DNA from 4 places in the Janthinobacterium sp. GW821-FHT03C10 genome. Region 1 is predicted to be linked to each of the others. Evidence: predicted binding sites of a transcription regulator. Region 1 holds the regulator's gene; each other region holds the start of a gene.
The links. Region 1 encodes FNR, which switches genes on or off when oxygen is low (the NO sensors DNR and NnrR bind a similar motif). Its sites were predicted from a motif close to TTGATNNNNATCAA; they were not measured.
Positions count from the first base shown of each region.

Region 2: the regulator FNR is predicted to act here: its motif matches at 5,535-5,548, upstream of AC07VH_RS22230 (universal stress protein).
Region 3: the regulator FNR is predicted to act here: its motif matches at 4,287-4,300, upstream of ubiU (ubiquinone anaerobic biosynthesis protein UbiU).
Region 4: the regulator FNR is predicted to act here: its motif matches at 2,355-2,368, upstream of AC07VH_RS02030 (serine protein kinase).

Region 1 is NZ_JBWKUN010000005.1:66,801-74,015, reverse strand. Features, by position in the region: gene AC07VH_RS17420 (TOBE domain-containing protein) at 1-28, shown strand, start outside; gene AC07VH_RS17415 (response regulator) at 107-3,181, opposite strand; gene fnr (fumarate/nitrate reduction transcriptional regulator Fnr) at 3,421-4,179, shown strand; gene AC07VH_RS17405 (FixH family protein) at 4,306-4,830, opposite strand; gene ccoG (cytochrome c oxidase accessory protein CcoG) at 4,885-6,267, opposite strand; gene ccoP (cytochrome-c oxidase, cbb3-type subunit III) at 6,272-7,192, opposite strand; gene AC07VH_RS17390 (cbb3-type cytochrome oxidase subunit 3) at 7,185-7,215, opposite strand, start outside.
Region 2 is NZ_JBWKUN010000007.1:34,751-41,965, forward strand. Features, by position in the region: gene leuC (3-isopropylmalate dehydratase large subunit) at 1-912, opposite strand, end outside; gene AC07VH_RS22215 (S41 family peptidase) at 1,225-2,361, shown strand; gene AC07VH_RS22220 (chemotaxis protein CheA) at 2,414-4,303, opposite strand; gene AC07VH_RS22225 (protein phosphatase CheZ) at 4,303-5,163, opposite strand; gene AC07VH_RS22230 (universal stress protein) at 5,630-6,097, shown strand; gene AC07VH_RS22235 (response regulator) at 6,240-6,884, shown strand.
Region 3 is NZ_JBWKUN010000003.1:212,406-219,620, reverse strand. Features, by position in the region: gene AC07VH_RS12170 (substrate-binding periplasmic protein) at 206-1,066, opposite strand; gene AC07VH_RS12165 (heavy-metal-associated domain-containing protein) at 1,315-1,578, shown strand; gene ubiT (ubiquinone anaerobic biosynthesis accessory factor UbiT) at 1,604-2,143, opposite strand; gene ubiV (ubiquinone anaerobic biosynthesis protein UbiV) at 2,163-3,059, opposite strand; gene ubiU (ubiquinone anaerobic biosynthesis protein UbiU) at 3,186-4,223, opposite strand; gene AC07VH_RS12145 (hypothetical protein) at 4,386-4,796, shown strand; gene AC07VH_RS12140 (ribonucleoside triphosphate reductase) at 4,920-6,668, shown strand; gene nrdD (anaerobic ribonucleoside-triphosphate reductase) at 6,665-6,862, shown strand; gene AC07VH_RS12130 (anaerobic ribonucleoside-triphosphate reductase activating protein) at 6,855-7,215, shown strand, end outside.
Region 4 is NZ_JBWKUN010000001.1:523,189-530,403, forward strand. Features, by position in the region: gene AC07VH_RS02025 (DUF444 family protein) at 1-118, opposite strand, end outside; gene AC07VH_RS02030 (serine protein kinase) at 121-2,136, opposite strand; gene AC07VH_RS02035 (chymotrypsin family serine protease) at 2,428-3,606, shown strand; gene AC07VH_RS02040 (hypothetical protein) at 3,766-4,098, shown strand; gene AC07VH_RS02045 (catalase) at 4,191-5,627, opposite strand; gene AC07VH_RS02050 (tetratricopeptide repeat protein) at 5,910-6,602, opposite strand; gene AC07VH_RS02055 (bifunctional 2',3'-cyclic-nucleotide 2'-phosphodiesterase/3'-nucleotidase) at 6,658-7,215, opposite strand, start outside.

The sequences.
Region 1 (7,215 bases):
CAGCGTGATCCTGGGCGTGCCGGCGTAAATGGGGTAGGTCGGATTAGCGCGCAAGCGCGTAATCCGACAAGGTTCCGGGGTCTGACCCCGGTTTTACGTTGCAGGCTTAATCTTTCAGCCTGGACAACCAATCCGCTGCCGCCGCCAGCGCCTGTTCCAGCTCCTGCGCCGTCTGCGCCAGCAGCGCCGGCACCTCGTCGAGCCGGCCCGCATCGATGGCTTCCTCGGTGGCGAAGGCGGCGCGGATCAGGCGTTTCGTGCCCAGGGTGCCGACGGAGCCGCGCACGCCGTGCAGGATGCGCGCCACGTCGCTGTGGCGGCCCGCCTGCAACGCCGTTTCGGCGTCGCGCACGGGCGTCATGCCCTTGTTCAGCGCGTCTTCCACCATGCGCCGCAGCACGCCGCGCCCTTTCGCGTCGCGCCCCATCACGCGCATCAGCGGCGCCATGGAAAACACTTCCTCATCGGCAACGGGCGCCGGCCCTGCCGTCTGCACTGGCGGGCGCTTGGGCAGGTGGCGCAGGATGACTTCCATCATCTCTTCCACCACCACGGGCTTGGCGATGAAATCGCTGATGCCGGCCGTCATGCAGCGTTCGCGCTCGGACGCCAGCACGCCGGCCGTCATGGCGATCACGGGCAGGTTCAAGCGCAGTTCCGTGCGGATAATGTGGGTGGCGCTGAAGCCGTCCATGACGGGCATCTGCATGTCCATCAGCACGATGTCGTAGCGCAGCGCTTCCGTGCGCAGCCGTTCCACGGCTTGCAAGCCGTCGCCCACCACGTCCAGGGTGGCGCCCATGTGTTCGAGGATGCCGCGCGCCACGGCCTGGTTCAGATGGTTGTCTTCCACCAGCAGGAAATGCACGCCGGCCAGCTCCGTGCCCAGCGGCTGGTGCAGGATGCGCTGCTCGCCGCCGTCGTGCTTGGCAATCAGCGCCTGGTGCAGGGCATCGAACAGGCTCGAGCCCGTGATCGGTTTCATCAGCACGACGTCGGCCTCGGCCGCGCTGGAGATTTCCTCCAGGTGGTTGCGGGCGAAGGCGTTGACCATCACCACGATGGGCTGGCGCTGGCCGGCGGCCGCCTGGCGGATGGCCTTGGCCGTGGCCAGGCCGTCCATCACGGGCATGTGCCAGTCGGCCAGCACCACGTCGTACGGTTGCTGCTGCGCCAGGCGTTCGCGGTACAGTTCGATGGCGGCAAAGCCGGAGTCCACTTCGTCGGCCAGCCAGCCCCATGCCTCGATCAGCTTGACGATCAGTTCGCGCGTGGTGCGGTTGTCGTCGGCCACCAGCAGGCGCAGCTGGCCCAGGGTGGGCGTGCGCCGCGTTTCGGCCGGCTGCGCCAGCATGTCGAACGGCACGCTGAACCAGAAGCGGCTGCCCTTGCCTTCGCTGCTGGCGACGGCGATGTCGCCGCCCATCATGTGGATCAGCTGTTTGCTGATGGCCAGGCCCAGGCCCGTGCCGCCGAAGCGCCGCGTGATGCTCTGGTCGCCCTGCGAAAACGCGGCAAACAGCTGCTGTTGCTGCAGTTCCGTCATGCCGATGCCCGTGTCGCGCACTTCGAAGCGTAGCCAGGCGCGCCCGTTCTCTTTCTCGGCCAGGCTGACGGCCACCACCACTTCGCCGCTCTCGGTAAACTTGATGGCGTTGCCGGCCAGGTTGACGAGGATTTGCTGCAGCCGCTGGGCGTCGCCCACGAGGCGGCGCGGCACATCGGGCTCGACGGCAATCGCCAGTTCCAGCTCCTTTTCGCCCGCATTCATGGTCATCGTCGTGGCCAGCGTGTTCATGACCTCGTCGAGGTCGAATTCGACGGGCGACAATTCCATGCGGCGCGCCTCGATCTTCGAATAATCGAGCACGTCGTTGAGGATGCCCAGCAGCGACTGGCCCGCCACGCGCACCATGGTCAGATACTTGCGCTGTTCCGTATCGAGCTTGGTATTGCCCAGCAAATACACCATGCCCAGCACGGCATTGAGGGGCGTGCGGATTTCATGGCTCATGTTGGCCACGAAATCGCTCTTCGCGCGGTTGGCCGCCTCGGCCCGGTCGCGCTCCTGTTCCAGCTCCGCCGCGCGCGATTCGAGTTCCTGCTGCAGCCGGTCGCGTTCGCTCATCAGGCCGTTGAAGGCTTCCGTCAGCTCGCCGATCTCGTCGCGCTGCTGCACGGGAACGGGGGTGAAACGGCTGCCGCTGGTGCGCAGCGCCTGCAGGGTGTCGCGCAGGCGCACCAGGGGCGACAGCAGGCGTACGGTGACCCAGCCCAGCACGGCTGCGGCCAGCAGCGAGGCGAGGATGCTCCACAGCACCAGCCGGTACAGCACGCCGTCGAACGGTTCGAAGGCGTCGTCGAGGGGCAGCGAGGCGGCCAGCAGCCAGTTCACCGATTTCAGGCGCTTGAAGCTGTTGACGGCCGTGATGCCGCGGCTGTTGGTGCTGACCATGCTGCCTTCGCCATCGTCCTTCAGCAGCTGAGTGGTCGTCAGGTTGGCGTTCGGCAGGCGCGGCTGCAGCAAACGGCTGGTATCGGGGTGCAGCACGTAGCGCGGCACGGCGCCGCGCGTGAGGATGAAGTAATAGCCGCTCTTGCCGATCTTTTCCGAGCGCAAACGCCCCAGCAGGTTGTCCTTGTACAGGCGCAGCACGCCGATCACCACGCCGGCCACCTGGCCGTCGGCGGCCAGCACGGGCGCCACCATCTGCACGATGGGCATGCCGCTCGATTTGCCCAGCATCGGCTCGGTGATCATGGGCTGGCGCGTGCGCAGCACGGTCTGGAAATACTCGCGCTCGGCGACGTTGATGCCGGCGCGCCCCGCCACTTCCGGCATGTCGGCCACGACGGCGCCGTGCGCGTCGAGCACCAGCACGTCGTCGAACAGCACCAGCATCGAGCGGCGCGAATAGTATTCGCGCAACTGGGCGGGCTGGGCGATCAGTTCCGGCGGCTGCTGCCGGGCCGTCAGGGTGACGATCTGCAGCAGCATCCCCAGCTTGTCGTCGAGCTCGGCGGCGGTGCGGCTGATCAGGGACGACTGCTGGCTCAGCAGTACCCGGGTGAAATCGTCGCGCATGTGCTGCACCTGGATCATGGTGACCAGCGCGATCATGGCGATCGAGGTCAGGCTGGTGGCCAGCGCGACTTTTGCTTTGATGCCGAGAGGCTTCATGATTTCCTTTTCAGTACCGGGCGGCACAGGCGGCAAATAATGCTGTCAGGAATTTTCCTATCAATACCCCAGCTTGGCAAGCGCCGCCACGCAAATTGCCCTCTCCGCATGGGCTTTTGACGATGTTGCCATATAATTAAAGGCGGGACGTCGTTTATTCGGTGAAATTGCGGTGAAATTGGCACACGGCAACCCTGTATGCAGTAAACTTGTTGTTGCATTTTCTAAAAGGTACCGACATGACTGAAGCGCTACTCACTCCAACCTTGCCCACAGTGACCGTGGAAGCGTTGCGTGCGCGATGCTCGACCTGCAGCATGCATCAATTGTGCCTGCCGATGGGCCTCGATGTGGGCGACATGGACAGGCTGGACCAGATCATCGGCCGCCGCCGCAAGATCGTGCGCGGCGCCTCGCTGTTCCGCATCGGCGACTCGTTCCAGAACCTGTACGCGATCCGCCTGGGCCACTTCAAGACCTACCAGATCAATCCGGGCGGCGAAGAGCAGGTGACGGGTTTCCAGATGGCTGGCGAACTGCTGGGCATGGACGCCATCAGCGCCGACCGCCACCACTGTAATGCGGTGGCCCTGGAAGACAGCGAAGTGTGTGAAATCCCGTTTTCCAGCCTGGAACAATTGCTGGGCAACATGCCGACCCTGCTGCGCCATTTCCACCGCATGATGAGCCAGGAAATCACGCGCGAGCAAAGCGTGATGCTGTTGCTGGGCAATATGCAGGCGACGCAGCGCTTTGCCGCCTTCATCGTCAACCTGGCGTCGCGCTATGAAGCGCGCGGCTATTCGAGCAGTAAATTCCAGTTGCGCATGTCGCGCGAGGAAATCGGCAACTACCTGGGCCTGACCATCGAAAGCGTCAGCCGTTTATTGTCGAAATTCAAGAAGGAAGGCTGGCTGCGCGTCTCCAACCGAGAGATCGAGATCCTGCAGCCGGCGAAATTGAAGGCCATTACGGCCGGCACGGACGTCTGCAAATAACAGCACCGTCAAAACCTACTGCGCGTCGCGCTTTGCGGCCTGCGATGCTCGCTGTGCTCTAGCACAGCTGCGCTTCTCAGCCACAAATCACTGCCGCTCGCTACGGTTTTTTCCCGGCGCTGTACGTTATAGCTCTTCATCCGCGTGCAGCGCGATGCTGCGTTGTAGCGGCCAGGTCCAGATACCGGACAGGCGCCACTCGCGCTTGTCATTTTCCACCAGCACCTGCCAGCGGCTGCGTTCGAGCATCGGCAGCGCCACGGAAAAATTGCCGGCCGCATCGGGCTGCACCAGCAGCTTGATATCCTTTTCCGGCAGGGTCGCATGCGCCAGGTGCAGCAGCAAAGGCCTCTGGTACGCCTTGCCGAAGCTGTGCACGGAACCGCTCAGGCGCGCTGCGGCGACGTCATACGCCAGGGTCGTATCCATGGCCAGGTCGCTGGCGATCGTGTCGCGCTTCAAATCCTGGTTGATGGCCTTGCCCTGCTTGTAATAGTCGCCCACCACCAGCGCATCGGGTTGTGTAAACGCGATATAACCCATGAAGCTGCCGACGACCACGGACAGGCCGGGACCGATCATCAGCAGCCATGGCCAGCGGTGCTTGTACCACGGGGCAACGGGGGCTTGCAGTTTCAGACTGTCGGACATGCTATTTCTCCTGTGTAAATGGCCGGCCCCCATGCGGGGACCGGCCTTCCTGCATTAGCGCGGCACGATGAAGACCGCGCTTTCGCGCACGTGCAGCGACGGGTCGTCCAGCGAGTGCAATTCGATTGCAATCTTGTTCGAACCCTTCTCGCCGACGCCGTGCGGCACGCGCAGGCGGATCGGCCAGCCCAGCGTTTCCGTCGGCTGCAACGTCACTTCCTCGCGTGTCAGCAAGGTCAGGCCCGGCAAGCCGGATGCGCTGATTTTGAAATGCTGGCTTTGCTCGGAGGTGTTCATGATCTGCAGGCGGTAGACGTTTTCGATCATGCCGTCTTCCACTTCGCGTCCCATCGAACCGCGGTCGCGGATCACGTCCATTTTCAGCGGCGTGCGCAGGGCCAGCGAAGTACACACGGCGATGATGATCAGGGCCAGGATGGAAGTGTAGATCAGCACGCGCGGGCGCATGGCGCGCTGGCGGATCTGCTTCGAATTGAAGTTGTTTTCCATCGCATGGTCGGTGCTGTAGCGTATCAGGCCACGCGGCCGTTCGACCTTGTCCATCACGGTATTGCAGGCATCGACGCAGGCGGCGCAGCCGATGCATTCATACTGCAGGCCGTTGCGGATATCGATGCCGGTCGGACACACCTGCACGCACAGGGTGCAGTCGATGCAGTCGCCCAGCTTGTCGTTGTTGCCAGCCTTCTTGCTCATGGCGCCGCGTGGTTCGCCGCGCTTGGCATCGTAGGTGATGATCAGCGTGTCCTGGTCGAACATGGCGCTCTGGAAGCGCGCGTAGGGGCACATGTATTTGCACACCTGCTCGCGCAGCCAGCCTGCGTTGCCGTAGGTTGCCAGGCTGTAGAACAAGACCCAGAACCATTCCCAGGGACCGAAATTGAGGGTGGTCACCTCGCGCGCCAGTTCCTTGATCGGCGTGAAGTAGCCGACAAAGGTAAAGCCCGTCCACAGGGCGATGGCGCCCCAGACCAGGTGCTTGGCCGTCTTCTTGAATGCCTTGCGCACGGAGGGACCCTGCCTGTCGAGGGCCATGCGCGCGCTGCGCGTGCCCTCGATGCGGCGTTCGACCCACAGGAAGATTTCCGTGTATACCGTTTGCGGGCAAGAAAAGCCGCACCATACCCGCCCGGCAATGGCCGTGACGAGGAACAACAAATACGCACAGATGATCAGCAGGGCCGCCAGATAGATGAAATCCTGGGGCCACAGCACGACGCCGAAAATGTAGAACTTGCGCGTGGTCAAATCGAACAGCAGGGCTTGCCTGCCATTCCAGGTCAACCACGGCAAGCCGTAGAACGCGAGCTGGGTAAGCCATACGCATACCCATCGCCAGGTAGCGTAGCGTCCTTTGGCCTCGCGAGGGTAGATTTGCTCGCGGGCCGCATACATCTTGATGACTTGAGGTTCCATTACATCATTTCACGGGCGTCTGGGGATTCGACAGGCTCCAGACATACGCCGACAGCACGTGTACCTTGGATTCGCCGAGGAAATCGCTGAAGGCCGGCATGGTGTTGCTGCGTCCCTTGCGCACGGTTTCCATGATGGTATCGGCGCTGCCGCCGTACAGCCACACCTTGTCCGTCAGGTTAGGCGCACCGAGCATCTGGTTGCCCTTCGCATCGGCGCCGTGACAGGCCATGCAGGCGCCAAACTTGGCCTTGCCCAACACGGACTTGACGGGGTCCGAGGTGGAACCGGACAGGCTCAGCACGTAATGGGCCACGTTCTCGACATCCTTTTCGGAGCCCAGCGCGGCGCCCATCGGCGGCATCTGCCCATTGCGGCCGTGCATGATGGTGGTCTTGATGATGTCGGGTTCGCCGCCATACAGCCAGTCCTTGTCCGTCAGGTTGGGGAAGCCCTTGTTGCCGCGCGCATCCGAACCGTGGCATTGCGCGCAGTAGGTCAGGAACAAACGCTGGCCGATGGCTTGCGCCTGCGGATCGGCCGCCACCGTCTTCAAGTCCTGGCTCAGGTACTTGTTGAACAGGGGACCGTAGTCGGCTTCCGCCTTCTTCAGCTCTTCCTCGTACTGGCCCGTCGATTTCCAGCCCAGGCTGCCGGCGTAGTTGCCCAGGCCCGGATACAGGAACAGGTAGGCCAGCGCGAAGACGATGGTGATGTAGAACAGCCACATCCACCAGCGCGGCATCGGCGTATTGAGTTCCTTCAAGTCCTCGTCCCACACGTGGCCCGTGGTGCCGTCGGCGGGGGCGCCGGCGGCCACTTTCACTTTCGACTGGGAGTACAGCAGCACGCCGCAGCCGATGATGCCCAGCAGGGACAGCACGATGACATAGATATTCCAGAAGCCATTGGTAAAGTCAGCCATGGTTGCGCTCCTTCGCCAGGTTC
Region 2 (7,215 bases), on a different contig from region 1:
CACGCGGCCATCGATGCCGACCACCATCTCGGGCGAGGTGCCCCAGGTCACTTGCGGCTCGATCTCTTGCGCGTTAAGCGTGACGACGAGGTCGAAGCGGGCGCCCGGGTCCGAATGCAGGGTGCGCCAGTAGGCGACGGCGCGTTCCCAGTGCGGGCCGGCCGGCGAAAACGGACGGCCCTTGACGTAATTGATGGTGGTGTCGTCGACGCCGATGATGCCGGCGCGCGCGCCCGCCTCGATGGCCATGTTGCACACCGTCATGCGGCCTTCCATCGACAGGGCGCGGATGGCCGAGCCGCCGAACTCGATACAGTAACCGGTGCCGCCGGCCGTGCCGATCTTGCCGATGATGGCCAGCACGATGTCCTTCGCCGTCACGCCCGCCGGCAGAGCGCCGTCGACCTGCACCAGCATGGACTTCGATTTCTTTTGCAGCAAGGTCTGCGTGGCCAGCACGTGTTCCACTTCGGACGTGCCGATGCCGTGCGCCAGCGCGCCGAACGCGCCGTGCGTGGATGTGTGCGAATCGCCGCACACGACCGTCATGCCGGGCAGGGTCGCGCCCTGTTCGGGGCCGATCACGTGCACGATACCCTGGCGCTTGTCGTTCATATTGAAGTAGGTCAAGCCGTAGTGCTTGGCGTTCTTATCCAAGGTTTCCACCTGCAGGCGCGAGACGGGATCAAGAATGCCGTCGACCCGGCTGGTGGTGGGCACGTTATGGTCGGCCACGGCCAGGTTGGCGGAAATGCGCCACGGCTGGCGACCCGCCACGCTGAGGCCATCGAAGGCTTGCGGGCTGGTGACTTCGTGCAGCAAGTGCCGGTCGATGTACAAAATTGTCGTGCCATCATCTTCGGCCCGAACAACGTGGGATTCCCAGAGTTTGTCGTAAAGCGTCTTCATCATGATTTATGCAGCGTTGCCACAGCCTGTAGTAAGTGATCAAGTGATACCAGGTCATACGGTGATCCACAAGGATTATGCCATATATTGGACGACACAGAACCGAAACAGGCAAAAGCGTGGGATTGGCGATACAAAGTTTGGCTACATTGTTGGATATGAGCTGGAAATTGCCGATATCGGCATATCGGCGACATGGCGGCCCCATCTGCGTGCAGGCCGCCGAACGAGCCACGGCGCGGCCAGGAATTGATACTTTTTCTTTAATTTTTCGTGTATTGTATTTCGACAACAATTTCAGGAAAGACTGTACTGATGAGACTGTGTTTTTTTGCCGCCACGCTCCTGGCTACTTTGACAGTCAGCCATACGCAAGCGGCCACACCGGGCGAGACCTGCCTGCAGGACTTGCGCGTCCTTCCCGCCTTTTTGCTGGAAAACGATACTGGCGCGCGCCAGCATCTGGCACAAAAAGGTCAAGCGTATTTCGATCAGGCATTGGCCAGCGCCAGCACCGCGGCGGCCAGGGTGAACGATGAGGCTGCCTGCAATACGGCACTGTCCGGTTACCTGAGCCAGTGGCGCAAAGGCCACCTGCAGATCATGCCGACCGGTGCGCTGAAGCATACGACACCAGTTGCAGCACCATCCTCAACCGCCGCGCCAACGGCCACCACCGATGACAGGGCGCCATCGCTGCAGCTGCTGTCGCCGCATACGGCGCTGCTGACCTTACCGAGTTTTTTCCCCGGGTACGCCGGGCTCATCACTGATTTACTGGAAAGCAAGCGCGACGAACTGGCCAGCCGTCGAAACTGGATTATCGATGTGCGGCGCAACGACGGCGGCAGCGACAGCACATATGCGCCCTTGCTGCCATGGCTAGCTTCAGGCGAGAGCGTCAATATCGGTGGTGAATGGCTGTCCACGCCGGCCAATATCGCCAGCCAGGAAAACATCTGCGCGCTGTACGCTCCAGGCGATGCCACCTGCACGAAATATATGGCACTGGCCGTCACCCGCATGCGCAGCGTGCAGCCCGGCCAGTTCGTGGCGCAAAGCACCAACGGGCCTGTCAGCTATGCGAGTGTGTCTGGCCAGGCAGTACAGCCGTCCAGGGTGGCGGTACTGGTCGACCGCGACTGCGCCAGCTCCTGCGAAGAATTCCTGCTGGCGGCGCGGCAAAGCTTTCATGTGAAATTGATCGGCCGCAACAGCGGTGGCGCGCTCGATTATTCGAACCTGCGCATGCAATCCCTGCCTTCAGGCCTGCGCCAGTTGGCCTACGCCACCTCGCGCTCGGCCCGCCTGCCGCAGCTGCAGGTGGACCTGGGCGGCATCATGCCCGACATCTACCTGCCGCCGCCGAAGGACGAGGCGGAGCGCGCCCAGGAAATCGTGCGCGTGCAGCGCTGGCTGGAAGGCGGCACGCTGCGACCGGACGGCGCATAAAAAAAGCCCGCTGCGCAATCTCCGCAGCGGGCTTGATTTTTCCAAGCAGAGCTTACGCCGCCATGCGTACCGTGCCGCGGCAGCCGTCCATCAGGAAGGACAGTCCCACCACCAGCACCAGTTCGCCTTCGGCCGAGCGGGCCGTACCCGTGATGCCTTCCACGGTGATGGCCGTCATCGGCTTGATCACCAGGTCGGCCGTGCCATCGACGGCTGCGACGGCCAGGATATACGGCTGTGGCGCGGCGACGACGATGCCGACGCGCTCGCTGCACGATTCGTAGCCCAGGGCGCCGGCCAGCGACCGCACGGGCAATGGACGGCCCTGGTCTTTCAGCACGGGCGCGCCGCCCACTTCCATGAAGGTTTCCGGCAATTCGACGACGCGCTGCACCACGGCCATCGGCAGCGCCAGCGCGGCGCCCGAGGTCGACACCAGCATGGTCGGCACGATCGACAGTTCGATCGGCAGGCGGATGGCAAACTTGGTGCCCTTGCCCAGCATGGATTCGATGTGGATGGCGCCGCGGTTTTTCTCCACGGCCGTCTTCACCACGTCCATGCCCACGCCGCGTCCGGAAACGCTGGACGCCACTTCCTTGGTCGAGAAGCCTGGCAGGAATACCAGCTGGAAGCATTCGTCGTTGCTCAACTGCGCGTTTTCGCTGATCAAGCCCTTTTGCTGGGCCTTGCTGCGCAAGAAGACCGGGTCCATGCCCTTGCCGTCATCCTGCAGCACGATCATGACGCTGTTGGCCTCTTGCCAGGCTTTCAGCGAAATATACGATTTGGCGGGCTTGCCGGCGGCCAGGCGCGCTTCCGGCGATTCGACGCCATGGTCGAGCGAGTTGCGCAGCATGTGCACGAGCGGATCGTACAGGCTGTCCACCACGACGCGGTCGACTTCCGTCTCCGCGCCCTCGATGGTCAGCTCGACGTCCTTGCCCAGGTCTTTCGCCAGTTCGCGCACCAGGCGCGGGAATTTCTGGAACAAACGGCCCACTGGCTGCATGCGCGTGGCCAGGGTGGCCCGCTGCAGTTCCGTCGAGTAGCGCGAGGCGCGTTCCAGGGTTTCCGCCAGGGTCGCCATCAGGGTGGCGGCCTGGCCTTCGAATTTGAATTGCAGCAGGCGCTCGAGCAGCACGGCAGCCTGGTTGGCGGCCTGCACGGATTCGCCGGCCACTTCCAGCAGCGCGTCGAGCTTGACGGCGTCGACGCGGATGCTGTCTTCCTTGACGGGCGCGGCATGGCGCACTTCCGGACGTTCTTCGCGGCGTTCCGCGCCATCCCAGGCCTTGGCGGCCGGCTTGGCGGCAGCGGCAGGCGCGGCGGCCACGGCGGCTGGCGCAGCAGCGACGGCGGACACGGGTGCCGCAGCGATCTGGCTGGCGGCCGGCACGACGGCGTTGTACATCGCCTCCCAGTCCAGGCCATCGGCGCTGGCCGTGGAAACGGCGGCGGCAGCGGCCGGCGCGGCGACAACGACTTCGGCGACCTCGGCAACGGCCACGGCCGCTTCCGCCACCACGGCGGCGGCCGGCGCAGGCGCATCCATGCCCTTGCCTTCGATGGCGTTCGTCAGGATGTGTTCCAGCTCTTCCGGCATGGCCGGCAAGCTTTCCGGCGCGGCGCCATTGGCCAGTTCCGTCAGCTGGTCGGCCACGAAACCGGAAGCTTGCAGCGCCGCCTCGATGGCGATCGGGGTCACGGGCGCGGCGCCCGTGCGCAAGGCGTCGAACAGGTTTTCCGTCAGATGGCAGGCCGCCACCAGCGCGGGCAGGCCCATGAAGCCGGCGCCGCCCTTGATGGTGTGGAAGGAACGAAACACGGCATTCAGTGTTTCCTTGTTGTCAGGATCGCGCTCGAGGCGCAATAAGTGCTCTTCAACATTAACCGCAAGATCCATCGCCTCAACGACGAAATCCTTGAGCATATCGTCCATTAGAATCCCAAATCCGCAAGAAGGTCGTCTACATTATCCTGGTCCAGCGCCACCGACGGCACGGAGGGGCCCTGCATCAGCGGCGCATCCTGCTTCTGTGCCAGCTTTTCGCGCACCTCGGCCGGCGCGTTGTCGCGCAGCAGCTGAGCCAACTCGTGCTCTACCGTCTTGGTGATGTTGACTACTTTTTTGATCAGCTGGCCCGTGATGTCCTGGAAGTCCTGCGCCATCATGATTTCCAGCAAGCGCGCTTTTTCCGCTTCCGTCGCTTCGGCAACGGCTTGCGCGAACTGGCGCGAATCGCCGGCCAGGGCCTTGAATTCTTCCAGGCTCAGCTTGCCGTCGAACAGGGCCGTCCAGCGGCCATCCATGTCCTTGGCTTTCTTCGACAGCACATCCTGCGCCGGCATGCCTTCGTCGAGCGTGTTCAAGACCTTGTTGGCGGCCTGCTCCGTCAGGGTGGCGACATACTCCAGGCGGTCCTGGGCGTCGACGATCTGCGACGACGCTTCCGTCAGTGCCTTGTCGTAGCCCAGTTCGCGCAGCGAATCGTGCAGCAGGCGCACAATGCCGCCCAGGCGCTCGAACATCGGCTTGTCGGACTGGTCGACGGGATCGGCCGCGTCGCCGGGCGCGTCGGCGCTGGCGGCGGGCGCCGCTTCCGGCGCGGCGGCCACGGGCGCCGCTGCGGCTGCCGGCACGGCGGCGCTGGCCGACACGGAGTCGAACAGCGCGTCGAAATCGTCGTCCGCAATCACGGCGGGAGCGGGCGCGGCGGCAGGTGCGGGCTGAGCCGCGGCCGCACTTTGCGCAGATACTTCATCGAATAATGCATCGAAATCATCAGCGGCGTTGGTCATATCCCTGCTTCTCCATAATTTGTCAAAATTCCGCCTGAACTGTGCGTTTTACAGACTGATACCCGCAATTTCTCGATTAAGATGATTTGAGGCAATACCGCTGCGATGGTGCGAGTGTAGCAGGGCGCCGCCCTGTTGGTAAATCTCAAAACGCGCTTCCTGGTGCAAAGCTGCTGCATAAGAGCTTTTCCACCAGGAAATAACTGTTCCTGCTGTTGTATTTTGAAATACTACCATTGGCGTGCGTGCAAGACCACGCGCCGCACAAGAAATCCTGCCTGCGGGCGCCTGCGCAACAGCGCCGCATCGATATCGTTGCAGCCAAATACGATCTTTCTGCCAATGTTGTCTATACTGAAGGTGCAGTTGTGTTGATAATTATCAAGTCTTTACATGAATACAATGCTGCCGCCGCGTCTACAATAAGAGGCGTTGCGCGCGCCGAGTCACCGCCAAAGGAGCTGCCATGTATAAGAAAATTCTGATCGCCACGGACGGCTCCACCGTCTCCAACTTGACGGCCTGTGCCGGCGTTGCCTTTGCCGAACAGATGCACGCCGACATCCTTGCCTTGTACGTGGCGCCCGAATACCAGTACCCGGTGTACATCGAGATCATTCCGCCAAGCTATCCCAGCGAAGAGGAATACCGCATCGCCATGCGCAAGGCGGGCGCCGACCACTGGCAGCCCATCCTCGACGCCGCCGCCAAGCGGGGCCTGGAAGCGACGGGCTTGACGGCCTTTTCCGACAGCCCGGCCCTGAAAATCGTGGAAGTGGCGCAATTGCAGCATTGCGACCTGATTTTCATGGGCTCGCACGGCCGCAGCGGCTGGGGGCAGTTGCTGCTGGGCAGCGTCACCAATAAAGTGCTGTCGCACTCGAAATTGCCGGTGCTCGTGCATAGGCTGATCAAGGAACCCGCAACGAAATAAACGGTCACATGGCCACGGGGGCCGCCGCTGCCGGCACATGAAGTAAAAGGCAAACTTGCGGCCATTTCAGTTAAAATGACAACATTTCTCGTTTCTCAACATATGATTGTCCGGCGACGGACACCCTCCAGATTGCCCGCCTATGATACGTATTGTGATTGCCGACGACCACACCATCATGCGAGAAGGATTGAAGCGCATCCTTGACGGCGCGCCGGACATCGATATCGTGGGTGAGGCCATCGACGGCTTTGAAGTGCTCAACCACGTACGCCAGGGCGGCTTCGACCTGTTGCTGCTCGACCTGTCGATGCCGGGCCGCAGCGGTGTCGACCTGATCCGGCAAATCCGCAGCGAGGCGCCCAAGCTGGCCATCCTGATCCTCACCATGCACGAGGAAGAGCAATATGCGGTGCGCGCCATCCGCGCCGGGGCGCAAGGCTATCTGACCAAGGAAAGCGCGGGTACCCAGCTCGTGGGCGCCATCCACAAGGTGGCGTCGGGGCGCCCCTACATCAGCGCCGAGGTGGCCGAGCAGCTCGTGCTCAACATCATGATGCCGAATGAAAGCTTGCTGCACAAACAGTTGTCGGACCGCGAGTTCGAAGTGTTTTCCCTGCTGGTGGCGGGCAAGTCGATCACGGAAATCGCCAACAACCTGCACCTGAGCGTCAAGACGGTGAGTACGCACAAGACGCGCATCATGCAAAAAATGGGCATGAGTTCGCTGTCGGAAATGGTGCAGTATGCCGTGGCGCACCGCCTGCTCTCCCCCTTCAAGACGTAAGCCCCGCGACGCGCGCCCGCGCGTCCTCTGTAGGAACAATCCTACCCTCCCTACCGTAGCTCTTACTCCCATATTCAGCCACTGCTGATATTAATTGCATACGGTTGTTGGCATACTGAAACCAGTAATCAAGTTGCTGGGAAGTTATTTCATCACACAGCAAGTCGTCAGCGAATTGAGCTTTACCTGCCTGGACGCGCGCCGCCCCTTCACCGCCCGCCGTCCTGCGCACCCTGTTATTCAACTCTGAACTACCTGTCACCAGGAGATGAACATGCTGTCCACGCAAACGCCTGAAACCCGCGCCGCCGCCCCATCGCTGGCCCCCTCC
Region 3 (7,215 bases), on a different contig from region 1:
GGCAAGCGCTGGCGATTGAACGGGCGTACAGGATCCCGCGCAGCACATGCCATGGAGGTTTGCACTGGGGAAAAGTTGTTACGAGGAATCATGTTCGGTGAAAATTTTACAAGTGTCAACAGGTGTTCTGTTGAACTCGCTTTGCGTTTTATCAAACATCCTGCGCACGATTGAAGCAGTCGTTTGACATAGCTCAACTAAACCATTAGTAATGATTTGGACGATACCAAAGTGCCTTGCGCGCCAGCGGCGTCTCCTCCGGCAGGTCGGGATTGACGAGCTCCAGCACGTAACGCCGGGACAGATTCAGGCCCTGCGCGAGACGGCCGAAATGGCGTTGGAACAGCTGCGCGAAGCTGCCATCGGCCAGCATGGTTTCCAGCCCGGTCTCGATGTGGCGCGCCAGTTCCGGCCGGTGCTTGCCGACAAAAAAGTACAGCGCGGCCGGGTAGCGGATGACCAGGTGGGTGTCTAGCGCCAGCGGCAATTGCGCATGGCTGGCCAGCTCGCTTTGGGCTTCGATCACGGAGCGGGGAAAGTAATCGATGCGTCCCGCCGCCAGTTGCTGGAACAGGCCTTCGTAGGTGCTCGAGGTATCGAGGCGCAAGCCGTTCGCCTGCAGGATGACGGAGTCGGGCCAGTCGCGCATCTGGCCGGCCGACAGCCGCGCCAGGGCGGCGATGCTGCGCACGCCCCGCAGCAACTGCGGCTGGCGGGCATGGATCAGGGCCACGCGCCAGCCGATCAGGCCGCGGTCGATGGGGATGCGCACCGGCAGCAATTGCGTTTCGCGCGCGCGGCTCGTCATGGCCCAGACGACATCGACGCTGCCCGACGCCATGGCGATTTCCTGCATGGCGCGCGTCTGCACCATGCGCAGTGCGGAGCGGCGCAAGGCATACGCCTGGCCCGACCGCGACAGCGCCTGTTGCAGCAAGGCCGTCACATAACCTTGCTGCGGATCATCGAGCGCCTGATGGCGCGGATACACGAGCGGCAGCGGCGTGCCGGCCGCAGCGCCCAACGGCCACAGGCCGGCAAGCATGAGCAGGGGGCGGCGCTGCATGGCCCCTCCTTTCCAGCGCTTTCATCAGCGTTCTTGTCAGAATGACAGTATCGCGCAGCAGGGCACGCTTGTCGACTGGATTATGGAAACTGTGTATAAAACAACAGCAGTTCAGGCCGGAGTGAAGCGGTACGAATTAATCCAGATCAATAAAACCGCAAATACAAAATAAATCTTGCGTGCTGCTCTGGACGGCATGCACGCCCCTCGCCTACGCTGTTTTTTTATCTGAAAAACAAGAGGAACCCATGCAGACAGCGCGCTTGAATATTATTGGAATGGATCACGAAGGCTGCGCCGACAGGTTGACGGGCGCGCTTGAAGCGGTCACGGGCGTGGCCACCGTCTGCGTCTCACTGGCGCGCCACGGCGCCACGGTGCAATTCGACGAACGCCTGGCCACGCAGGAACGCTTGCTGGCCGCCGTCAACGGCGCCGGCTTCATGGGCGAGGCGACGGATGAAGAACAGCTGGCCTCGTGCAGCGGCGCCTGCGGCCACTGCCGCCACTGAACGCCTGCCGCCGCCAGCTCCCCGCTCAGCCTTCCCGCGCGCCCCGGTCGCGCAGATGCGCCAGCACGCGGCGCGGTCCCAGCGCCTGCAGGTCGAACGGCGGCAATTCGATGGCGTCGAGCGTATTCTTGAACAGCAGGCCCAGCTCCGTATCGCCTTCCAGGCTCAGGCGGCGGCTGAAGAACAGGGTGTCCGGATCTTCCTGGCGCCGCGCCAGCAGCATCAAGTCATGCACGCTGGCGGCGATGCACAGATCGGGCACGTCGGCATAGCGCTCGGCCACGAACACCGTGCCCTGCCACTCGAAATCGAAGGCGATCCCCGCGTCCAGCAGCCGCAAACGCAAGGTGCGCCCCTCCAGGCTGCGCCGCACGTCGTCAGGCAATTGCGGCGCCAGCAGGCGGTTCAAGCCCTGCACGAACAGCCAGGAGGCGGGATACGGCGGCAGCTTGGACAGCAATTCGGCCAGCGGTTCGGGCAGCCGGTACGACACGGCGGGTTTGCTCATGCCGGGTTTGGCCGGGACGGGGGCCGGGACGGGCAATCTTTCCAGTTGATCTTGCATGTTCTTCCTTTCGATGCGTTCAATGGGCGGCGTGCTGTTCCATGCCGGGCTGGCCGTGCCAGTAGCCGTCGCAGGCGCCGGCCGGCTGGCAAGCCGCCAGCTGGGCCTGGGCGCCGATGCCGCTGACCTGCCCTCGGCGGGCGCGGTCGAAGATGGCGATCACCTGTTCCGTATGCATGGCTTGCGGACTGATGCGCGCCACCGACACGCCCATGTCGCGCATGGCGTCGAGTTCGCGCACCAGGTTGTAGACCAGCGCCGACTGCGTCTGTGTGCCGTTCAACACGAGGAAGGGCACTTCATCGCGCGTGCGCAGCAGCAGACCGTCCGGCTCTTCCAGGCAGCTGTAGCCGCAATCGTCCTTCGGCAGGTTGCGGTTGCGCGCCGTGAAGCAGCGCGCGGAAAACGCCAGCGGCATGCGTCCGTAGGCAAACACTTCCGTCTCCAGCCCTTCCGGCTTCTGGCGCTGCATCTCGGCCAGCGCCGTCTGCCCCATTTCCAGCGGCATCACCCAGCGCCGCGCACCGAGGCGCGCCAGCAGTTGCAGGCTGGGGCCATTGAACAGGTTCAAATGGGGGCCGGCGACGAAGGACGCGCCCTTTTCCATGCAGTGCACGGCGCCCATGTCGTTCGCTTCGACGCCGTAGCGGCCATTGCCCGTGATGCGGCGCAGGGTCGCCAGTTCCGCGCCCGCCTCGATCAGCGCCTGCGTCGACAGCACCACTTCCTTGCCGGCGGCGGCCAGCATGTCGGCGATATCGAGCCAGTCGGCCAGGCGCAGCTCATGCCGGCGCGAGCAGACGGTTTCGCCCAGGTACACGATATCGACGGCGGTGCCGGCGATCTGCTGGTAAAACTCGAAAACGGTGGCGCGCGGCCAGTAGTACAGCAAGGGACCCAAAGATAGTTTTAGCATGCCTTTTCCAATATTTTTTAAGTTACAAAACCGTAGCGAGCGGCTCGCGGCGGGGCCGAGAAGCGCAGCCGTGCTCCAGCACGGTGAGCATCGCAGGCCGCGCCCCGGGACGCGCAGCAGGTTTTGCTATTTCCAGGAGCGGTGATACGCGCCCAAGGTGTGCTGCTGGCCCTCGGCCAGCTTGTCCATGGCCGCCATCCAGCCCGGCTTGACGGCGTAGCGCGCATTGCCTTCGCGGCAGGCGTCGATCGCTTCGCGCCACACGCGCGTCACCTGCGCCACATAGGCGGGGCTGCGCTGGCGCCCTTCGATCTTCACGGCGCGCACGCCCATGGCGATCAGTTGCGGCAGCAGCGCCAGCGTATTCAGGCTGGCCGGCTCCTCGATGGCGTAATACTCTTCGTCGTTGACTTCGAAACGCCCCTTGCACAGGGTCGGATAGCTGGCGTTTTCGCCCGGTGCGTAGCGGTCGATCAGCACGCCGTTCAGGCGCGATTCGAGGCCGTTCGGCGTTTCCAGCCAGCGCACGGATTTCGCCGGCGAGCACACGCCGTGCGTGTTCGGCGCCTCGCCCGTCGCATACGAGGACAGCGCGCAGCGCCCCTCGACCATCACGCACAGGCTGCCGAAGCCGAAGACCTCGATCTCGACTTCCGTCTTGGCGATCAATTGCTCGACCTGCGCCATCGACAGCACGCGCGGCAGCACGGCGCGGGCGATGCCGAAGTGTTCATGGTAAAAATTGATGGCTTCGTAGTTGGTGGCCGAGCCCTGCACGGACAGGTGCAGGCGCAGCTGCGGGTGGTGCTCGCTTGCATACGCCATCAAGCCCGGATCGGCCACGATCATGGCGTCGATGCCGGCCTGCGCGGCGCGGTCGATGGCGCTGCGCCACACGGCCCAGTTGTGCGGCTGCGGATAGGTGTTCAGCGCCAGCAGCACCTTGCGTCCATATTGGTGGGCGTAGCGCACGCCCTCGGCGATGGCCTTCTCGTCGAAATTGAGGCCGGCGAAATTGCGCGCATTGGTGGCGTCGCGAAAGCCCAGGTAGACGGTGTCGGCGCCATTGTCGACGGCCGCTTTCAAGGCGGGCAGGCTGCCGGCGGGGCAGACCAGTTCCAGTGGTCCGGCCACGCGGGTGGCGGTGGTTGATTCAAGCATCATGGTGTTCACAGTCCTGTATCGGCTCAGGGTGCAGACTATAGCCCCGCCCATACCGCCCAGTCCTTGACGCAGGTGAAGGAATGCATGCATGGCTGGCGCGCGTTCAACTTGCTTGACCTGGCTGTAAAATGCCCCCCTTTTCTCCCTGTCCGATTGCCCGCCATGCCCCGCAAACCGCTGCTGATCTTCCTGCTCACCCTGTTCCTCACCGTGCTGCAAGTGCAGTGGGCCGCGCCCACGGAAGGCTACGACGCCGAGGCGCTGTCCATGCTGTCGCCCGAGGTGCTGGGCGCGTATCCGGGCGTGCTGCTGCTGTTCCTGCAAGCCGTCCTCGCCCGCCGCGCCATGCCCGTGGTGCGCCAGGCCGCCATCAGCACGGGCTTGCTGGCCTTATACTGGCTGCTGGCGAACTACGTCACGTTCGATATCCGCGTCGCCAGCTGGAGCACCTTCTCGCCGCTGGAAATCTGGGCGCACGTGCTGCCCGCCTCCAGCATCAGCATCGCCGCCTGCGCCGCCGCGCATTTTGGCCTGAGCTGCTTCATCCTGCGCCAGGGACGCGCGAAAAAGTAAACGGGGACGCTTTTTTCACCTGCATCAAGGATTCGTCACGCAACTGCACGCGCCCTTTGACGCCACTATATTTAGTGATTAATCTCCACAAAAACACCGCATGTTGTGTTTATTGGAGGTTTCATGACGACAAATGCAGTTTCCCCCACACGCGGCCAGGTCGATGTCGCCGCGTCCATCAATGAATACCTGGAGCGGCGCGACTGGCGTGTCAACGCCAACGCCAACCAGGGTTACTCGCTGGGCGGCCTGATACTCAACGTGTCGGGCAAGGTCATCGCCAACTACTGGCTGGACCAGGTGTATCCGCCGGAAGTGGGCGCGGCGCACCGCGAAGCGGCCCTGCACATCCACGACCTCGACATGCTGGCCGGCTATTGCGCCGGCTGGTCGCTGCGCACCCTGCTGCACGAAGGCTTGAATGGCGTGCCGGGCAAGATCGAATCGGGTCCGCCCAAGCACATGTCGAGCGCCATCGGCCAGATCGTCAATTTCCTCGGCACCCTGCAGAACGAATGGGCCGGCGCGCAGGCGTTCAGCTCCTTCGACACCTATATGGCGCCCTACATCCGCCAGGACAGCCTGCGCTATGAAGACGTGCGCCAGTACATGCAGGAGCTGATCTTCAACCTCAACGTGCCATCGCGCTGGGGCACGCAGACACCGTTCACCAACCTCACCTTCGACTGGGTCTGCCCGGACGACCTGCGCGATCAGATTCCCGTCATCGCCGGCCAGGAGATGGACTTCAGCTATGGCGAGCTGCAGGCGGAGATGGACATGATCAACCGCGCCTATATCGAGATCATGATGGCGGGAGACGCCAAGGGCAGGGTCTTCACCTTCCCCATCCCCACCTACAACATCACCGAGGATTTCGACTGGCATAGCGAAAACGCGGAACGCCTGTTCGAGATGACGGCCCGCTACGGCCTGCCCTACTTCCAGAATTTCATCAATTCGGAACTCAAGCCGAACATGATCCGCTCCATGTGCTGCCGATTGCAGCTGGACTTGCGCGAACTGCTGAAAAGGGGCAATGGCCTGTTCGGTTCCGCCGAGCAGACGGGCTCCCTGGGCGTGGTGACGATCAACTGCGCGCGCCTGGGCCACCTGTGGCGCGGCGACGAAGCGGCGTTGATGGCGGACCTGGACCGCCTGCTGGAACTGGGCAAGACCAGCCTGGAAATCAAGCGCCGCACCATCGAGGAACTGATGCAGCAGGGCCTGTTCCCGTACACGAAGCGCTACCTGGGCACCCTGCGCAACCACTTTTCCACGCTGGGCGTGAACGGCATCAACGAGATGATCCGCAATTTCAGCGGCGACGCCTGGGACATCACGAGTCCCGAGGGCCATGCGCTGGCGATCCGCCTGCTCGACCACGTGCGCGCCCGCATGGTGGCCTTCCAGGAAGAGACGGGCCATATGTACAACCTGGAAGCGACGCCGGCCGAAGGCACGACGTACCGCTTCGCCCGCGAAGACCGCAAGCGCTATCCCGCCATCCTGCAGGCGGGCACCGTCGACAATCCATACTATACAAATTCGTCGCAGCTGCCCGTCGGCCACACGGACGACCCGTTCGAGGCGCTGGAATTGCAGGACGCGCTGCAGCGCAAGTACACGGGCGGCACGGTGCTGCACCTGTACATGACGGAAGCGCTGTCGGACGCGAATGCCTGCCGCGAGCTGGTGAAACGCGCCCTGAGCCGCTTCTCGCTGCCCTACATCACCGTCACGCCCACGTTTTCCATCTGCCCGCGCCACGGCTACCTGGCCGGCAAACATGAATTTTGCCCCACCTGCGACGCGGAGCTGATCGCCCGCAAGCAGGCCCACCCTGCTCCATCACTTGAGGAAACGCCATGAACGCACGTCCCGACTTCACTCCCGCCATCACCCTGCTCGACACCGAACGCCAGCGCTGCGAAATCTGGACCCGCGTGATGGGCTACCACCGCCCCGTCGCCTCGTTCAACATCGGCAAGCAGGGCGAATTCCACGAGCGCCAGTACTTTACGGAAACGAGCGCACGGCTTGGCCAGCCCGCCTGCCATGGCTGAGTTGAAAGTGGGCGGCCTGACGCCCTTTTCCGCCACCGACTACCCGGGCAAGCTGGCCGCCGTGGTCTTCGTGCAGGGCTGCCCCTGGCGTTGCGGCTATTGCCACAATCCGCACTTGCAGGCGCGCACGCCGGAAGGCGCCATGCCGTGGCAGGACGTCCTGACCTGGCTGCGCCGCCGCGTGGGCCTGGTCGACGCCGTCGTCTTCAGCGGCGGCGAGGCGTGCATGGACCCGGCGCTGGGGCGCGCCATGCAGGACGTCCAAGCGCTGGGTTTCGGCATCGGCCTGCACACGGCCTGCATCTATCCGCAGCGCCTGCAGGAAGTGCTGCCCCTGGTCGACTGGGTCGGCT
Region 4 (7,215 bases), on a different contig from region 1:
TGGCGCCGTTGCAGCTCGTGGCGCCAGCCGTGTTTGCCGTGCCAGTCATGCCTGTCGGGCCGTCGCGTACCGGAGGACCCTGTTGCTTGCCGCTGTCTGGCGTGGTCGTGGCGGACATGGCTATTCCTGCGCCAGCAAGGTGGTCACGTAGTTGAGCGCTTCGCGCGCGCTATGGGCGTCGTAGCCGTATTCGTCGACCAGGCGCTGCTCGACGGCGGAGATCCTGGCCCGCACGTCGTCGTCGGGGCGTTTGGCCGAGCCGACCAGGCGCAGCACGTCGCGCCGCTGTTCGAACAGATATTGCTGGATGGCGTCGTGCAATTGGGCATGGCTGCCCAGGCCGAACGCCTCGCCCCGCTTGAAGGCGCTCATGGCCTTGCGCACCACTTCTTGGCGGAAAGACTGCTTGCCCGAATCGCTGATGTGGATTTTTTCTTCCACGGCGCGCAGGAAGCGCTCGTCGGGACGGCGCTCTTCGCTGGTGATGGGATCGCGGATCTGGCGGTTGTCGAGCATGGCTTCGACTTCATCGAGATATTTGTTCAGCAAGTCCTGTGCTTCTTGCTCGAATGACACGAACAAGGCCTTGTGCACGTCGGCCTTGACCCAGCGGTTATAAAAATCCTTGCGCGTGAGCACCAGATAATCGACCCATTTGCGCTTGCGCCGCGGCTCGATGCGCGCATCGCTTTCGATGCCGTCCTTCAGGGCCAGCAGCACGTCCATGGTCGACAGGCTGTTGCGCTGGGCGGAAATGATGGCGTGCGACAGGGCGTTGATGACGAAACGGGGCGACACGCCCGACAGGCCCTCGTCGGGCGCCTTGTCGCGCTCGCGCAGGCGGCGCAGGTCGGCCGGTTGCAGGTCGTCGACGTCCTCGTTGGCATACACGCGCAGCTTCTTGACCAGTTCCGCTTCCTTGTCGTCGCCCTCGGGCAGGCGGCTCAGGATGGCAAACACGGCGGCCGCATGCAGCACGTGCGGATCGAGGTGCACGTCGCGGAAGGCGGGCGCGGCCGCCTGGATCAGCTTGCGGTAGATGCGCGCTTCTTCGCGGTAATTGAGCGTGTACGGCACTTGCACGATGACCATGCGGTCGAGCAGCGCCTCGTTCTCGCTTTCTTGCAGGAATTTACGAAATTCGGCCAGGTTGGTGTGCGCGAGGATGGTTTCATCGAGGTATATCAGGGGAAAGCGCGACACCTTGACATTCTTTTCCTGCGTCAGGGTCAGCAGCAGGTAGAGGAATTCCCGCTTGACCTTGAGGATTTCGATCATTTCCAGCATGCCGCGGCTGGCCGCATACACGGCGCCGGACCAGGACCAGGCGCGCGGGTCGCCTTCGTCGCCGTATTGCGCCACTTTCGACAGGTCGACGGAACCGACGAGGTCGGCCAGGTCGGCCGTCGTGGGATCGTGCGGCGCATACGTGCCGATGCCGCAGCGGCCGGCCTCGGACAGGTGGATGCGTTCGACGGGCATGCGCAGGAAGTCGCCGGCGTACTGCTCTTCCAGGCGGGCGCGGCAATGGGGGCACAGTTCGCCATGCAGTTCGGCATCATAGCTGGCGCGAAAATCGGCGCGCATGCTGTGCGGCACCAGATGCAGCGGCGATTCGTGCACGGGACAGCCGGCGATGCCGTACAGCGCGCCTTCGCTGCTGTGGCTGTACTCTTCCAGCCCCCGCTTGAGCAGGATCACCATGGTCGACTTGCCGCCCGACGGCGGGCCCAGCAGCAACAGCATGCGCCGGCCCACCTCGGAGCCGGCGGCGGCCGCCTTGAAGTAGGCGGCGACCCGGTCGATCGCCTCGTCGATGCCGAACAGTTCGTCGTCGAACAGGCGGCAGCGGAAGCGCCCGGCGGCGTCGGTCTGGCCATTCCAGCGCATCATGTCCCACAGGTACTGGTGCGCGCTGCGCGTCAGCAAGGCGGCGCGGCCGGGCAGGATCTGTTCGATGAAGTCGGCAAAACTGCCGCGCCAGGGGCTGATGCGGTGCTTTTCCGCCCATGCCGCCATGCCGTGCACAAAACCCGCATGCTGGCCTGCGTCTGGGCCGCCGGCATCCGCGGCGCTGTGGCCTGCCTGTCCGCCCGCAGGCGCCTCGTCGTGGCTTGTCGTACCAGGGCTCGTCATTGTTTTCCCATCCATACCGTTGCTGGCGTTGCCGCGTTGTTGCCAACCCTGCCAACCTTGCCGGCCTTGCTGCCGTGGAACAGGCCCGCTTCCCGCCTGTCAGTCAAGTATACGGCGGCGACTCCGGCCGCACGCCTGATCTTGCTCAACCTTGGCAAGGGAACTATTTTTTCCTTTGCTGTCTCCTGCGGCGCAGGGCGGCCATGCGTCCGCGCGGTTCAATCCAGATCAATACCGGCCCGCGCGGGCCGTCCACACTGGTGGTTTGCGGCGACCCACGAGGAGAACACGATGACAGGCAACGAGAATGGTTTCAGCGCCCCGCCTGGCGGCAGCGGCAGGGGGCAAAGCGCGGACGATGAAGAGGCCGTCGGCCAATTCGCCGTCCCCGGCGCAGACGACAATACGATCGAGAGCGCATCCGTCGCGGACGTGCCCGACGCCTTGAGCGGCGTCAGCATGGAATTGCTGGAAATCAAGCGTAGCATCGAAGACGGCATGCGCCAAAGTATCACCCAGGCGGGCGGCGTGCGCGCGGCCGATGCCTTCAGCGACGGCGGCAATATCCAGGGCGTGTCCATCGGCCTGGGCGAGGGCGCCAGCGACAGCTCGTCCGGCGAGCCGGGCTTGCCGGCCCTGACCCTGTACGTGGCCGAAGCCACCTCCGTCGACCGCGCCAAGGCTGCCATCGTGGGCGCCATGGGCGTGCGCGCCGTGGCCAGCGACCATGTCCCCGTGAATATTGTCGTCACGGGCGTGATCGATGCGCAGCCGCACCGGTTCCGCCTGCGCCCGGCGCCGGGCGGCGTGTCGGTCGGGCATTTCCGCATCACGGCCGGCACCATCGGCTGCCTGGCCGTGGGACGCAGCGCGCCGCGCAACGGTCGTTTGATGATTCTTAGCAATAATCACGTGCTGGCCAATTCCAATGGCGGCGTGTTCAACGATTGTATCGTGCAGCCTGGCCCCGTCGACGGCGGCCGCTGCCCGCAAGACCAGGTGGCCGTGCTCGAGCGCTTCGTGCCCATCAATTTCAGCGGCGGCGTCAATTATGTCGATTGCGCCACCGGCTGGGCCTGGCCAGACCGCGTGCGGCCCGAACTGGTCTACCTGAGCGGCGGCGTACCCGCGTATTTCCGCATCAGCAATGCGCTGGTGGCGCCCGCGCTAGGCATGATGGTCGGCAAGTCCGGCCGCACGACGCAATTGACGCAGGGCCGCATCACGGGCCTTGGCGCCACCATCAACGTCAATTACGGCGGCGGCAGGATCGCGCTGTTCCAGGACCAGATCGCCATCACGGGCGTGAGCGGGGCCTTCAGCGCGGGCGGCGATTCCGGCTCGTCCATCTGGACCTGGAACCAGCAGCGCAATCCCGTCGGCCTGCTGTTTGCGGGCGGTAACAACATCACGTTCGCCAACCAGATGCGGCGCGTCGTGGCGGCGCTCGACATCAATTTGTACACCTGAGCACGCTGCCAGGACCGGGCAAGGCGGTGGCGCGCCGCCTTGCCTGACGCCGCTTTTTGCACGATGATGGTGTAGTGGCCACGCATGCTTGCGCCCGGCGAAGGGTGCTGCAGCGCCGGATGGCCGGGTGTATCATGGAATGCATCAGGAGGGTGTGTCATGTCAAACAGTAAATTCGCACAATCGCCATATGCCGTCTTCGAGGACGCCGCCATGCCGTATTTGCCGGATGAGGCTACTGGACAGGGCATGGGGCAGTACGCGCCTGCCGCGCCGCACGGCCGCCTGGAAGCGGCACGACGGCGCAATGAGCGGGCGCTGATGGCCATCGACGGCGTGGAAGGCGTCAGCCTGGGGCAGACGGCCGTGGGCAAGGAGGCGCTCGTCGTGTATCTGCGCGACTCGTCCGTCAAGCGGCGCGTACCGTTGCAGATTGAGGGCTATCCGGTGGAAACGAGCATCACGGGCCAGATCGATATCCAGCGCTGGTAGGCCGCAAGCGGGCCTGCCGGCTGGTATGCCTGCCAGAAAGTATTGCATGGAAGGCCTGTTGCCAGGCCCTCCACGCAGTCTTGCGGCCTGCCTTATTTGCTCAGGCGGGCTATCGCTTCGGCCACGCCCGCGCCATAGGCGGGGTCGCACAGGGTGCAGTTGCCGATGTGGCGTTGCTTGACTTGCTCCGAGGCACCCGAGATGGCGCGCGCCGTGTTGTCGAACAAGGCTTGCTGCTGCGCCGCGGTCATCAGGCGGAACAGGGCGCGCGGCTGCGAATAGTAATCCTCGTCAACCCTGTGGTTCCAGTGGTCGGCCGCGCCCTCGATGCTCAATGGCGGCTCGCGGAAATCGGGTTGCTCGGCCCATTCCTGCGCGCTGTTCGGTTCATAGCCCAGGGTGCCGCCCTGGTTGCCGTCGACGCGCATCTGGCCGTCGCGGTGATAGCTGTGGAACGGGCATTTCGGCGCATTGACGGGAATATGGCTGTGGTTGACGCCGAGGCGGTAACGCTGCGCGTCGCCATACGAAAACAGCCGGCCTTGCAGCATCTTGTCCGGCGAAAAACTGATGCCCGGCACCACGTTGGCCGGGTTGAAGGCCGCCTGTTCCACTTCCGCGAAATGGTTGTCCGCATTGCGGTTCAGTTCCAGCACGCCCACTTCGATCAGCGGATAGTCGCCGTGCGGCCACACTTTCGACAGGTCGAAGGGGTTGAGGTGATACGTGCCTGCCTCTTTTTCCGGCATGATCTGCACGTACAGGGTCCAGCGGGGGAAATCCTTGTTTTCGATGCTGTCATACAGGTCGCGGTGCGAGCTTTCGCGGTCCTTGCCGACCAGTTCCTCCGCTTCCGCATCCGTCAGGTTTTGTATCCCTTGCTGGGTTTTGAACGTGAACTTGACCCAGAAACGCTCGTTTTGCGCATTCAGGAAGCTGAAGGTATGGCTGCCGAAGCCATGCATGTGGCGGAAGCTGCGCGGCAAGCCACGGTCGCTCATCACCACCGTCACCTGGTGCAGCGCTTCCGGCAGCGAGGTCCAGAAATCCCAGTTGCTGTTGGCGCTGCGCAAGCCGGTGCGCGGGTCGCGCTTGATGGCATGGTTCAGATCGGGAAATTTCAATGGGTCGCGCATGAAAAACACGGGCGTATTGTTGCCGACCAGGTCCCAGTTGCCTTCTTCGGTATAGAACTTCAGGGCGAAGCCGCGGATATCGCGTTCCGCATCGGCCGCGCCCCGTTCGCCGGCCACCGTGGAAAAGCGTGCAAACATGGGCGTTTGCTTGCCCACTGCGCCAAAGATTTTCGCCCGCGTGTAGCGCGTGATGTCGTGCGTGACGGTAAACGTGCCGTGCGCGCCCGATCCCTTGGCATGCATGCGGCGCTCGGGAATCACTTCGCGGTCGAAGTGGGCCAGCTTTTCCAGGAACCAGACATCTTGCAGCAGGGCGGGGCCGCGGGGGCCGGCCGTCTGGATATTCTGGTTGTCGACGACAGGCGCGCCAAAGGCGGTGGTCAGCTTTTTCATTGGACTCTTTCTTTCATGGCTAGGCAGAGCAATGGACGCACCGGCGCTACTCAAACACTGGCTGGGTTGAATGCACACTCACCGGGGCTGGTCCAGAGTAAAATTTCTAAAATGCAAATTAGTGTAAACCTTTTCTTGCAGGGCGGCATGTCACGCCGCCTGGGCAAGCTCAGGCGGTGCACTTGCATCATAAGCGCTGAATGGCTTGCGCTCCCGCACGCTTGCAAGTTGCAAGTATATAAAGGCGGGCACCGCTCACGCCACTGGCCTTTTGTCCAGGCCCTAGAACTTGTTCCAGTTGTTATGCCGGTGCTCCGTCGCTTCCTTCATCAGGTGGCCCGCGCGCAGGGCGTCGTCGGCCTGCACCGTCATCGCCAGCTCCTGGAGGGCGGGCGGGTATTCGTGGTGGGCCGCTTCTTCCAGCAACTCACGGCCCTTGGCCAAGTCGCGCGGCACGCCGCGGCCTTCGCGGTAGGCGTTGTACAGCAGGAACATGGCGTGTGGATTGCCCAGTTCGCTGGACTTGGCCAGCCAGTGCGCCGCTATGACGGGATCTTGCGGCACGCCTTCGCCATTCGCCGCCAGCAGGCCCAGCATCAGAGCCGCCTTCGCATGGCCCTGCTGCGCCGCTTGCCGGTACCACAGCCACGCTTGGGCCGGCGTAGCCGCGCGCAGCATCTGGCCCAGCTCGAAGGCCGCTTCCGTGTCGCCGGCGCGGGCCGCCTGTTCGAACAGGCTCAGCGCCTCGGCGCGGCGCTCGGGACGGGACTGGTAGATCAGCGCCAGTTCGCGCTCGGCGACGGGCATGTCCTTGCCGGCCCAGCTGCGCACACGGCGCTCGGCCTGCCGGTCGCCCGCCTGCCGCGCGAGCATGGCCACGGCTTCGATTTCGGCCGCCGTGGGCGGCGGTGACGCCTGGCAGGCGGCCAGGACGCTAGCCAGCACGACGGCGGGGAGGGAGAGTGCGTGTTTCATCTGGATACCTTTCATCAAGACAGGCCGGAACTGCGGCAGTTCCGGCCCATGGACCTTATTTGCTCAGGTCGATGCGGTACTTGGCGAAGCCGCTGGCGTCGAGCCCGCCTTCGGCCGCCACGTTGGCGATGCCGCTGCCTTGCGCCAATGCCAGGTGGCCCGGCGCCGAGCGCAGGATCACGGGGCCGGCCGTGGCCGTCTTGACGAAGCTCCAGCTGCGCGCGCTGCCATTGGCCGCCAGTGTCACCTTGCCGCCCTTGGTGCTGAGCGACGCCAGGTAGTTGCTGACCACGGCCTGGTTCGCATCGGGCGACTTGATGATGGTCTTGCTGCCGTCGATGCCCGGCACGGCGCCGCCGCCGCCGGCGCGGTAATCGTTGGTGGCGACGATGAAATCATCGCCATCGGCGACCGGCGCGCCCTTGTACGCGAGATTGACGATGCGGCTGCCCGGCTTTTTCGTCACGTCGATCTGGTACGTGAGCGCATTGTTTTCCGCGTAGAACACATCATAGTTGTAGATCGTGCCATACGACGGCACCAGGTCCTGCTCGGCCGTGGCGCTCGGGTCGATCTGGGCGAATTGCCTGGCCGACGTTTCCAGCCAGGCCTT